One region of the Corallococcus sp. Z5C101001 genome, then DNA from elsewhere that is predicted to be linked to it. Evidence: riboswitches for the same ligand, from Rfam matches in the RefSeq annotation. Region 1 holds a riboswitch; the other holds the start of a gene.
What was found. A riboswitch is a leader RNA that binds a small molecule or an ion and turns the genes downstream of it on or off. The one in region 1 is predicted to bind cobalamin.
Positions count from the first base shown of each region.

Region 2: it holds a riboswitch for cobalamin, as region 1 does, so the genes downstream of both, FOF48_RS15730 (aspartate aminotransferase family protein) here and FOF48_RS16320 (TonB-dependent siderophore receptor) in region 1, are expected to answer to the same signal.

Region 1 is NZ_VKLU01000006.1:295,929-301,884, reverse strand. Features, by position in the region: gene FOF48_RS16340 (DUF4175 family protein) at 1-2,089, opposite strand, end outside; gene FOF48_RS16335 (MarR family winged helix-turn-helix transcriptional regulator) at 2,331-2,879, opposite strand; gene FOF48_RS16330 (helix-hairpin-helix domain-containing protein) at 3,155-3,469, opposite strand; gene FOF48_RS16325 (hypothetical protein) at 3,505-3,747, opposite strand; cobalamin riboswitch at 4,014-4,253, shown strand; gene FOF48_RS16320 (TonB-dependent siderophore receptor) at 4,313-5,956, shown strand, end outside.
Region 2 is NZ_VKLU01000006.1:143,341-149,296, forward strand. Features, by position in the region: gene FOF48_RS15710 (TIGR04013 family B12-binding domain/radical SAM domain-containing protein) at 1-166, opposite strand, end outside; gene FOF48_RS15715 (type VI immunity family protein) at 228-1,145, opposite strand; gene FOF48_RS15720 (hypothetical protein) at 1,142-1,951, opposite strand; cobalamin riboswitch at 2,033-2,271, shown strand; gene FOF48_RS15725 (acyl-CoA thioesterase) at 2,433-2,849, shown strand; cobalamin riboswitch at 2,885-3,102, shown strand; gene FOF48_RS15730 (aspartate aminotransferase family protein) at 3,532-4,878, shown strand; gene FOF48_RS15735 (aldehyde dehydrogenase family protein) at 4,875-5,956, shown strand, end outside.

The sequences.
Region 1 (5,956 bases):
AGTCGAGCATCTCGTCCATCTGCATGCCCAGCTCCTGGAGCTTCGCCAGGGCCTCGTCCGCCTTGCCTTCCTGCATCAGGCGCTCCACTTCATCCATGGCGCCCTGCATGTCCTCCTGCTGCATCATCTCCGACAGCGCCTCGGCGTTGAGGTGCTCGTCGCGGATGCCCTTGCGCAGCTCGGCCATGCGCTGCATCAGCTCCTGGATGCGCGACTTGAGCTGCTGGATCTGCTGCATCACCTGCTCACGCGCGGACTCGTCCGGGTTGGCCTTGTACTGTTCGATGAGGCGCGACAGGTCGCGGCGCTCGTTGGCCAGCTGCTTCGTCAGGTCCTGGAGGGCCTCCAGCTTCTGCCGGTCCAGCAGCGACTCCAGGTAGAGGATGTCGCGCTCCACGCCCTCGATTTCGTCCTCCACCACGGCGCCGAGCCGGGTGCCGGTGCCCCAGTCCTCGCCGCGCGCGCGCTGGGTGCGCAGGAACAGGCGGCGGAAGTCGGAGGTGGTGCTCACGCTGCGCTTCAACTCTCCGCCGATGTTGATGAGCGCGGAGACGATCTCCTTGGGGACGTCCTTCTCGCGCGACAGCTCCTGGCCCTGGGCGCGGAAGTCGTCCGCGAGCGCCTGACCGCTGGTGTCCACGGTGCGCGCCGCCTCCACCGCCTGCGCGTCCTTCTGCTTCGCGCGGTCGGGGCCCTCCAGACGGTCCGCCAGGTGGTCCACGAGCCGGCCCCAGAGGGCCTCGGCCTTCTCCAGGGCGGCGCGGCGGTGCTCGGCGGCGCTGTAGACGCGCAGGGTCTGCGTGCGGCTGACGCCCTTCTTGGGGCCCTCCACCGCGTCGTTGTCCTTCGCCTCCACGTAGTAGGTGATGCGGTCGCCGGGGGCGGGCTTGAGCGGGCCCAGGTCCCAGGCGTACGTGCCCCGGCTGCGGCGGCTGTCCTCGCGCGGCAGGTTCACGCGCGTCTCCTGCTTCGCGCCGGGCATGCGGAACACCAGCGCGAGGCCGGACAGGCCGTAGTCGTCGGTGGCCTCGTACTTGAGCGTCACCGTCTGACCGGGGTCGACCTCGATTTCAGTGGAGGGCGTGAGCAGCGTCACCTGGGGCGACTTGTCCGCCTCCACGGTGAGCGGGATGTCCGGGCCCACCGCGAGGGGCTTCGCGCGCGCGCCGTAGAAGACGAAGTGGTAGTGGCCGCCCTGCTTCGCGATGAAGCTGCCGGTCAGCTCCCGGCCTCCCGCGACGGTGAGGGGCAGCACCTGGTCGTTGACGACGACCTCCGCGCGCTGGATGGCGCGGTCCGAGCGCGTCTTCAGCGCGACCTCGGTGCCGGCGGGCGCGCTCACCTCTCCGTTGGTGCCCGGCACGGTGCGCGGCGCGAGGCCGGTGTACGCGGGGTAGCGGTACGTCAGCTCGATGTCGCCGGTGATGGGCTCCACCTGCGCGGCGGTCTCCGGGCGCGCGGCCTGCTCCCGCAGGTGCTTCCAGCCCGCGGCCCAGCGGCCGCCCACGAAGAACATCAGCACCGCGAGCGCCAGCACCGCGCCGGCGCAGGCCATGGCCACGCGGCGCAGCGGCTGGGTGTCCACCACGAGGCCGGGGTCCACCGTGCCGGCCCGCGCGTCCATCTGCGCGAGGAACGCGTCCGCGAGCTGGGGGGACCAGCCCGCCTCCTCGCGGCGCTCGTGTGACAGCTCCACCGCCGCGAGCACGTCCAGCGACAGCTCCGGGCGGCGCTGGCCCACGAGCCGGGCGGTGAGCAGGTCGTCGCCCACCTGACGGCGCGCGAGCACGACGCCGAAGAAGCCCGCCACCGCCGCGCCCACCGGAACGGCGAGCCACAGCAGCACCTCCGCGAGGCCCGGCGCGACGCGGCCCAGGAGGCCCGTGGCGAAGAGGAGCCCGAGCGCCGCGACGGCGCCCAGGAGGATGCCCTGGGCCCAGAGCTGGCGGCGCTGACGGGCGCGCACCTGGGCGAGCAGGTCCGCCACGCCGCCCGAGCGCGCTTCGCGCCGGGCCTGGGGCGGTGGGGCCGGAGGAGGCGGCGGGGGCGGCAGCTCGGGGCCTGGGCTCTGCGGTGTCTCGAGGTTCACGCTGTCTCGTCCGCTCGTCGGTCGCGGGCCAACCCCGGGCAGGGCGGGCTATTTCCCAATAGTGACGCACTCCCGCCGTCTTCGCGCGGGCATCTGGGGGAAGGACGTCGGATGGGGCGGCCCTGTGTCCGCCGCAGGAAGGGGGGCGGACGGCAGGGTTCGGGGGACAACGCGGAAGGAGGACCCCGGACCTCCCCCGCCCGGTGGGAACGACCGGAGGGCAGGGGAGCGGGATGGACGCTCAGCCTTCGGCGGTGGGCTTGGACGGCGTCTCCGCGGGGGTGTCCTCGTGGGGCGCGGAGAGCCCGCCCAGCTCCTCGGCGAGCGCGGTGAGCACCTCCTGGGTGAAGACGATGCGGTCGCGGGGCATGCGAGCGAGCACGCGCTGCACGGCGGACTCGACGGTGCCCTCGGACGGGATGTCCAGCGAGCGGCCGGCGTCGGTGAGCGCGAAGAGCGCCTTGCGGCCGTCCAGCGGATCCGACTTGCGCTCCAGCAGGCCGCGCTTCTCCAGGCGCTTGAGCACGCCGGTGAGCGTGCTGGGGTGCACATGCAGGATGTTCGCGAGCGTGCCGGCGGTGATGCCCGGGAAGCGTCCGACCAGACGGATGACCAGGCGCTGAGGGCCGGTGAGCCCCAGCGTGGACTCCATCCGCTTCGACGTGGATTGCAGGCCGTGGTCCACGGCCCAGAGCAGGCGCATGAACTCCAGCACTTCACCCAGTTGCGGTCCCCGGGACTTGCTGCCGTCCGGGCCTGCCATCGACTCCGGGGCTTGAGTGTCCTTCATGGGCGCATCCTCCCTCACCTACGGCCTCCCTGTCTTTCTACGGTGGTCCAACCTGTTTGGTGTGTCCTAGCGCGTCGGCCCGGCCGTTCCAGCAAAATCAGGATGGGATGAACGGCGCAGGACGGGGCTGCCCGCCTGGAGCCGGGACTGGCGTCATGACGCATCGGGGCGTCCAGGGGAGAGGCTTCAGAGGGAACGAGGGCCGCCACCCCGGGCATGCCGGAGCCCGGAGGCAGCGGCCCTCACGAGCCTGACTCAACCGATGGTTGTGTTTGTCATGGGTTCGTGACGTTTCCCTCCCTTCCCGGCGGCTGGGGGGCGGGGACCTTCTCCTGCTTGAGCGTCGTGGGGCCGCTGAGCGCCAGGTGCGCGCGCAGCTTGAGGAACTTCTTCTTGCCGAAGCCCTTGACCCGGACCAGCTCCTCGACGCGACCGAAGGGCCGCTTCTTGCGGTGCTCGAGGATGCGCTGCGCCGCCTTCTCACCCACGCCCGGCAGCAGGTCCAGCTCCGCCGCCGAGGCTTCGTTCAGGTTCACCACCCCCACGTATTGCGTGCGGGAGCTGGCGGCGTCCGAGCGCCCCGACCCCATCAGCACGCAGCCCAACACCCACGCCCAGGCCCACTTCACGAGTGGCCCCCCACGCCCGCCTCCAGCGCCGGCTCGCCCGAGAAGCGCCCGCCTGCCGCCATGTCGCGCTTCTCCGCCGCCTCGCGCACGTGCAGCTTCCCGTCCAGCGGCAGCACGTCCAGCAGCACGTTGAGCGAACCGTCCTTGTTGACGAACGCGCTGCCAGCGCGCACCCAGATGCTCCCGCCCTTGCCCTCGCGGATGGAGAACACCGCCAACCGCTTCCCCGCCATCAGCATCGACACGCTTCCCCCTTCAGACTCCCGCGCCACCACGGCCCGGGCACCTCGCTGGCTCGACCGCCTGAGGTCGCGTCCGGGCATGAGCAGTCCGCATGCCAGCGGCGCCTTGCTCGGGGACGTGGCCCTCGCACCGTGCGGCGGTGCACGAGGCGTCCACGCGGAGGGATGGGCGCGGATGCTCCAGCGTGGGTCTTGTCAGGTGAGAGACGTGGCGGGTCGGGACGCGCACGGGCCGCGCCTTGACGGGCTACAGGTGACCTCCTAGAAGGGCCGGGCCCTTGGGTGCCCATGCCGGGCTTTCAAGAGGGAAGCCGGTGCGAGTCCGGCGCGGTCCCGCCACTGTGAACGGGTCGCCCTGAGGTCCAGGGCTGGAAGCCTCGGCTGTCACCACTTCCGCGTCAGGACGCGGAGGGAAGGTGGAGGGTTCCTTCCAGAAGGGCGCGGTGTGCGCCCACGTCTGGAGTCCGTGAGCCAGGAGACCTGCCCGGGGGTGCGGCCGTGTCCTCAAGGAGGACCCGCCGTGAGGCCTTCTCTCTTCGAGGAAGAGAGCGGAAGGCGGAGCATGTGGCGCTCGCTTCTCGCCCAGGCCGCGTGGGTCCTGGGGCTCGGCTTCCAAGGACCCGCTCAGGCCGGGCAGGAGCCCGCTGCGTCCGAAGCCACGCCCCCCGGGCCCGCCGCTTCCGAGGCGGAGGCGCCCCTCCCCGAGTTCATCCTCCCCACGGTGGACGTCATCGGGAGGGTGGTGCCCGACGCGCCTCCCGACTCCGTGCGACGGCGCGACCCCACGGGGGCCATCACCGTCATCGACGCCCGTGAGCGCGCGGGCGAGGCGCGCGACACCGCCGAGCTGCTGGGGGGCTCGGCGAGCCTCGTCGTGCAGGACGCCGGGGGCTACGGCCAGGGCAAGAGCCTGGTCGTGCGCGGCGCGTCGTCCAATGGCGTGCTGGTGTTCCTGGATGGGATTCCGCTCAACGGCGCGGGGGGCGTCGCGGACCTGTCGCTCATCCCCGTCGCGCTGCTGGAGCGGATGGAGATCCTCCGCGGCGCGGCCGGGGCCCGCTATGGCGCGGGGGGCCTGGGCGGCGCGGTCAACCTCGTCACGCGCGCGCCCGCGTCACGGCTGCTGTCCAGCGGCGAGGTCACCTACGGCAGCTTCGACACCGTGATGGGACATGTCGCCGCGTCGGGCGCGCTGCTCGACGGGCAGGCGCTGGTGCTGCTGCACGGGGGCCGCTCGCAGGGGGACTTCAGCTACCGCGTCGACGAGCTGCCCGCGCTGGATGACAACCCGCTCACGCAGGAGGTGCGCACGCGCAACGATGCCCGCGGCGGCGGCGCGCTGCTGAAGTACCAGCGGAGCCTGGACAGCGGCGGACGCGTGGACGCGCTGGCGGAGCTGTCGCTGGAGGACCGCGCGATCGCCGGCACGGTGCAGAACCCGACCGAGTCCCGCCGCCAGGACCAGACGCGCCTGTCGCTGGGCGCGCGTTGGAGCCGCCCCTTCGGAGACACAGGGGAGGGCAGCGCTCGCGGCTTCTTCCGGCGCGACTGGCTGGATGTCACCGGCGGCGCGATGGGGCTCGATGCCGGCGCGCAGCACTACACCGTGGGTGGCGCGGAGGTGGAGGGGCGCGCGATGGTGGGGCGCAACGCGCTCGCCGTGACGCTCGCCGCCTCGTCGGAGGCCGTCACGCAGGCGACGGGTGCCCAGGCGGCGTCGTGGTGGCGCGCGAGCGTCATGGCCATGGACGAGCTGTCCCTGTTCTCTGAACGCATGAAGCTGGTGCCGTCGCTGCGCGTGGAGCGCGTGGGGCACTACTCGCTGCTGTCTCCCAAGCTGGGCGCGAGCGTGGACCTGGGCCACGGCTTCGGCGTGCGCGCCAACGCGGGCCAGTCCCACCGCGCGCCCTCGTTCCTGGAGCTCTACATCCGCCAGGGACTGCTGTTGCCCAACCCGGAGCTGAAGCCCGAGCGCGCCCTGTCCGTCGACGCCGCGGGCCTGTGGCACGACGACACGTGGAGCGTCACCGCGGGAGGCTTCGCGGCGGTCTACGAAAACCTCATCGCCTATGAGCTGTATCCGCCGATGCTCGCGAAGCCCTACAACTTCGCCGCCGCGCGCGTGTGGGGCGCGGAGGTGGAAGCGGAGGCCCGGCCGCGCACGTGGCTGGTCGCCACCACGAGCTACGCGTGGACCCGCACACAG
Region 2 (5,956 bases), 150 kb from region 1:
GCTCGCGCACGGTGTCCAGCAGGGCCTCGCGGCTGCGCGGGAAGTGCAGCGACACGTCGGAGAGCGCGGGGTCGGCCTCCACGGCGCCGGCGAGCACGGTGAAGGCGTACTTGCCCGGGTACTGGTAGCTCAGGACGAGCGAGACCTTGCGAGGCGTCAGCGACATGGCGGCCCGGGATGATGCCACAGGGCCCGCGTGCGACGGGGCACGCTCGGCCGGTGCGCGGTCAGAGGAAGCGGCGCTCCCACTGGCGGACCTCGGCTTCGGTGAGGTCCCCCCAGGAGCCCCGGTGTGCGTAGAGCCAGGGCTCCAGCACGCGGGCGAGCTCGCGGTACGCGGGCAGTGTGTCACCCGCGTCCAGATCCCCTGCTTCGGGCGCGGGGCCCAACGAGACGACGGCCCGGTCCGGGGAGAGTGACTGGACCTGGGTCGCGGGAGCGTGCAGCCGGGAGCGCAGTCCCTCCGCGCCGCCCAGCTCCTGCAACACGGGCGGGCCCAGGAAGGTGAGCCATGCGGGGGCGCGGACCTTCGTGCCCAGGTGCAGCGCGAGTTGGTCCAACTGGTTCAGGTCGAAGCCCGGATGGCGCCGGGTGGTTTCGCGCAGCAGCGGCGTGAGGGTCCGGGTCCAGGCATGCACTTCGAGCGACAGGCCCGCATGCCCTGAGTCCCAGGGCAGCGCACGGCCCAGGTCGATGGCCAGCGCACGGATCCACTCCGGCCCGCGCTCGGCCAGGAACTCGGTGGGCAGCCGGAACTCCAGCGTGCAAGTGCTCTCCGGATAGGCCTCGTGGAAGCTGGCCGAGTCACTTCCTCTCCCGTGATACCTGAATGCGACTCCCGTCGCGGAGTGCGACAGCTCGTTTGCCTCAACGAAGCAAGAGGGGCTCAGGATCCGCTTCTGGAGCTCCGCCTCTCCCTCCGCATCCAGCTCCGGCCAGTCTCCGGTGTAGCAATCCCAGAACCAGCGCAGCCGTCGCGGTTCGACGGCCCGCCGGTAGCGCTCCTGCGCACGCCAGAGGGCAGGAGCGATCTCTTCGTGAGGCGCGCGCAGATAGAAGGCGATGCTGATCCCCTCCCTCATGAGGACCACGGTCGTCCCTTCAATCTCCATCGATTCACGAACTGTCGGCACCTGCTCGTTCATTGGGTGATTCCCATGTTGGGGGATACCAGGAGAGGGGCCCGTTCGCTCGCCAAGAGGTCCTGGTACACAGCATTCTGCGGCCTGTCGGCGAAGGGGCTTGCCGGCGGATAGGTGTCCCATCTGGCATCGTTGGTCGCCGGGCACGGGAACTTGAAGTCGTAGAGGGCCTGGACCTTCAGGGGGTTCCCGAGCGCGTGCAGCACCACATCGGGCGCGATGCTCCCCACCAGCAGGTGGAACTGCCCGGCCGCGAGCCACCGCGCCACCTCCTCCGGGTCCAACCACCGTATCCGCCCTGTCTTCGCGTCCCGCAGGTAGCGCGGCTCCAGGCTGAACCGCCCCGCGTCCGTGTCACCCAGGGCCCGCTGCACGCACTCCAGTGCCGCCGCGTGCTTGGCCTCTCCCAGTTGCATCGCCCGCGTCACCTGTCGCCCATTCGCGTCCACCACCTTCTCCCGGCACACCTCCGGCGAGGTCCGCTTCCCCGGCCCCAGCATCCGCTCGTTCACTTCGAAGTTCGCCTGCTTCGCGCACTCCACCAGCACCCGCTCCACGCGCGCCACCTCCGCCGCTTCCCACAGGCGCATCATCGCGGCGGCCTGGCCGGCCCGCGCGGCCGCCCGCGACAGCCACGGCAGCACCGCGTCCTCACCCACCTGCGACGCGCACGCCGGGCTTCGCAGACATCCGGCCGTCGCGGAGTCCATCGACGCCTGTGAATAGCTCCGGGGCGCCCTCACCTCCGGCCCCGCGCACGCAGTCCACAGGAGGCAGCACAGCCACCACATCCTTCGGAGAGGAGTCACGTCGTGCCTCCTCGCACGAAAGCGCGAGCGCCTTCAACCCAACGCACTCGTGGACACTTGGCGGATGTGAACCGCGCGGCTAGCGTGCCTCCCGCCGACGGTGCCTCGCGGGAGTCCGCGAGGTTTAGCAAGGGAATCCGGTGCGAATCCGGAGCTGCCCCGCAGCGGTGAGTGGGAACGAACGCTGTCACACGCACTGGTCCGGAGTCGGACTGGGAAGCGACGGCCAGTAGACGCCACGGAGGCATCCCCATCAGGTGGGGAGCGCTCCGGAAGCACGCCCACGAGTCCGAAAACCTGCCTTCGGCCCCTGCGGAGGATCGTCTCCGACAGGGCGGTACCCCGGCCCCTCGCGGGAAGGTCCGGTCATCCCTCGCGGTCCCGTGCGTCCGCCACCGCCCGCGTCCCGGGCCCGGGAGCCGTGTGTCCCGGATCCGACGGCGCTCGGCGCTGGCGGCACCGCACGCCAGGAGTCCTTGCCATGACGTCCCCTTCTTCTCCCCTCCCTCCGTCCGCCACCGAGACCCGCATGGTGGACATGGTCTTCCCCGACCAGACCAACCACTACGGCACGCTCTTCGGCGGACAGGCGCTGCGGCTGATGGACATGTCCGCGTTCATCACCGCCAGCCGCTACGCGCGACGCACCGTCGTCACCGCGTCCAGCGAACGCGTGGACTTCCACACCCCCGTGCGCCAGGGCCAGCTGGTGGAGCTGGTGGGCCGCGTCGTCGCCACCGGCCGCACCTCCCTCACCGTGGACGTGGAGCTCTACTCGGAGGACCTGCTGTCCGGCGCGCGCCTGCTGTGCACGCGCGGGCGCTTCATCCTGGTCGCGCTCGACGCGGAGCGGCGTCCCACCGCGGTGCCGCCGCTCGCGCCGGAGAACCAGACATGACAGACATTGCCTTGACACCTGAAACAAGCCGGGCGTATAGACGACGCCATGCTGGTGCCTGGGTTTACCCAGGCTGAAAAGGGAACCCGGTCCGAATCCGGGGCTGCCCCGCAGCGGTAGGTGAGAACGACCGCCGTCCATGACACTGGAGCCCGTGTGGGCCCCGGGAAGTGACGGCCAGTAGGAACCCCGGCCCGCCTCACGCCGGACGCGCTCACAAGCCCGAAGACCTGCCCGCATCCGGCCCGTGGGAGACATCCACGGACGGTTCGACCTGGAGCCCCGAGGGAGGGCGGGAAGGTCCGAGCGCAAGCCCCTGTCTTCACAGGGATTTTCGCCTCGGCACACTCCCCTTCTCCCTTCGTGTCTCCAGCCACCCGCGGGGGTGGGGGTCGGTGTCTTCGGGCCCGTCCATGGCCCGGGTGCGCGGCGTCGCACCGGGACACCTCGCCTCCTCCTTCGTGGGTCACTGGCCGGGCGACGCGGGTCGCCCGTTAGGACGAGCGATGCGTGGAGTGCGGCGAAGACAGCGCGAAGCAGTGACAGGACGCGGAAGCCAGACACGGCACGGGAGGCCCCGGGCGCGGCGCGCCTGACGCCTCTTCGCGCATTCCTCCTCTCAATTCCTTTCATCCACCGCGAGCGCGCCCTCCACGCGCGCCGCCTGGGGAGACGTCTGTCTTTGAACGCCATCCGCTACCCGGACGGGAACGTGCTCCTGCGCAACCTGTCGCGCGAGTTCCCCGTCGTGACCCACGGCCAGGGCATCTACCTGTACGGCGCGCAGGGCCGCCGCTACCTGGACGGCTCCGCGGGCGCGCTGGTGGCCAGCGTGGGCCATGGCAACCGCGAGGTCGCGGACCGCGTCCATGAACAGCTCCTCCAGGTCGCGTACGTCAACGGCACCCACTTCACCACCGAGGTGACGGAGGCCCTGGCCACCCGGCTGTGCGAACACGCGCCCCAGGGACTCAAGCGCGCGGCCTTCCTGGGCTCCGGTTCGGAGGCCATCGAGGCGGCGGTGAAGTTCGCCCGGCAGCTCTGGGTGGAGCGCGGACAGCCCCAGCGCTCGCGCGTCATCACGCGCGTGCCCGGCTACCACGGCAACACGCTCTACGCGCTGTCCATGTCCGGACGGCCGCACTACCAGACGTTCTTCGGCCCCATGCTGTCCCAGGTCGTCACCACGCCCGCGCCCTACCCCTACCGCTGCGGCCTGGAGGACTACGCGCGCGACGGGGCGGCGCACTACGCGCGGCACCTGGAGGAGGCCATCCAGCGCGCGGGCCCCGACACGCTCGCCGCGTTCGTGGCGGAGCCCGTCATCGGTTCATCGGCGGGAGCGTCCGTACCGCCGCCCGGCTACTTCGAGGCGGTGTCGGCCGTCTGCCGGCGCCACGGCATCCTGATGATCGCCGACGAGGTCATGTGCGGCTGCGGGCGCACCGGCCGCTTCTTCGCGAGCGACCTCATGGACTTCACCCCGGACGTGCTCGTGATGGGCAAGGGGCTGAGCGGTGGCTACGCGCCCCTGAGCGCGGTGCTGGTGCGCGAGGACCACCTGGAGGAGCTGCGCCGGGGCTCCGGCGGCTTCATGCACGCGCAGACGTACCTCCAGGCGCCGTGCATGACGGCCGCGGGGCTCGCGGTGCTGGACTACTACGAACGGCACGACCTGGTGGCGCACGCGGAGCGCGTGGGCGCCTACCTGCAACGCCGGCTGCGAGAGGTCCTGCTGCCCCTGCCCCACGTGGGCTCCGTGCAGGGCGTGGGGCTGATGGCGGGCGTGGAGCTGGTGGAGGACAAGGCCACGAAGCGGCCCTTCCCTCGCGCGCGCAGGGCCGTGGAGGGGCTGCTCGCGGAGCTGTTCGCGCTGGGGCTCATCCTCTGGCCCAACACCGGCCACGCCGACGGGACGAACGGCGACCTGGTGATGGTGGGCCCGCCGTTGATCATCACCGAGCCCCAGGTGGACGAGCTGGTGGACCTGCTCGCCCGGGGCCTGACCCGTTTCCTGGAGCGGCCATGACCTTTCGCATCACCTATTCGGTGCTGGACGCGGACCTGACGGAGCTGCACGCGCGCTTCGACGCCGCGCTCGCCACGGTGCGCGCGCGCCTGGGCGCGGAGTACCCGTCGTGGATCGCCGGCAAGGCGCACCACAGCGGGGACCTGCTGGACAGCCGCAACCCCACGCGGCCCTCCGAAATCATCGGGCGCTTCCACCGCACCGCGCCCGGCGAGGTGGGCCGCGTGGTGCGCGCGGCGAAGGACGCCCAGCGCGCGTGGGGCGCCACCGCGTGGGAGGAGCGCGTCCAAATCCTGCGCCGCGCCGCCGACCTCATCTCCGAGCGCCGGTGGGAGCTGGCGGCGGGGATGACGCTGGAGGTGGGCAAGAACCGGCTGGAGGCCCTGGGCGACGTGGAGGAGGCCGCGGACCTGCTGCGCTACTACGCCGGGCAGGTGGAGTCCGCGCGCGGCTTCCACCTCCCCATGGCGCGCCTGTCTCCCCGCGAGGACACGCGCAGCGTGCTGCGCCCCTACGGCGTCTTCGTCGTCATCTCCCCCTTCAACTTCCCGCTCGCGCTGGCGGCGGGGATGAGCGCGGGCGCGCTGCTGGGCGGCAACGCCGTCATCCTCAAGCCCAGCGAGGAGGCCCCGGGTTGCGCGGACGGCCTCTTCCACGCCTTGAAGGACGCGGGCCTGCCGGACGGCGTGTTCCAGGTGGTGCACGGCGAGGGCGAACGCCTGGGCGCGGCGCTGGTGCGCCACCCCGCGGTGGACGGCGTGGCCTTCACCGGCAGCAGCACGGTGGGCATGGAGATCCACCGCCAGCTCACCGCGGAGCACGTGCGGCCCGCGCTGCTGGAGCTGGGCGGGAAGAACGCGACCGTTGTCTGCAAGGACGCGGACCTGGAGGCGGCGGTGGAGGGCTGCCACCGCTCGGCGTTCGGGATGTCCGGCCAGAAGTGCAGCGCGCTGTCGCGCATCTACGTGCACGAGGACGTGCGCCGCGACTTCCTCGAACGGCTGGCCCGGAAGGCCCGCGACACGGTGGTGGGGGACCCCGCGCTCGCGTCCGTCTTCATGGGGCCGGTCATCAACGC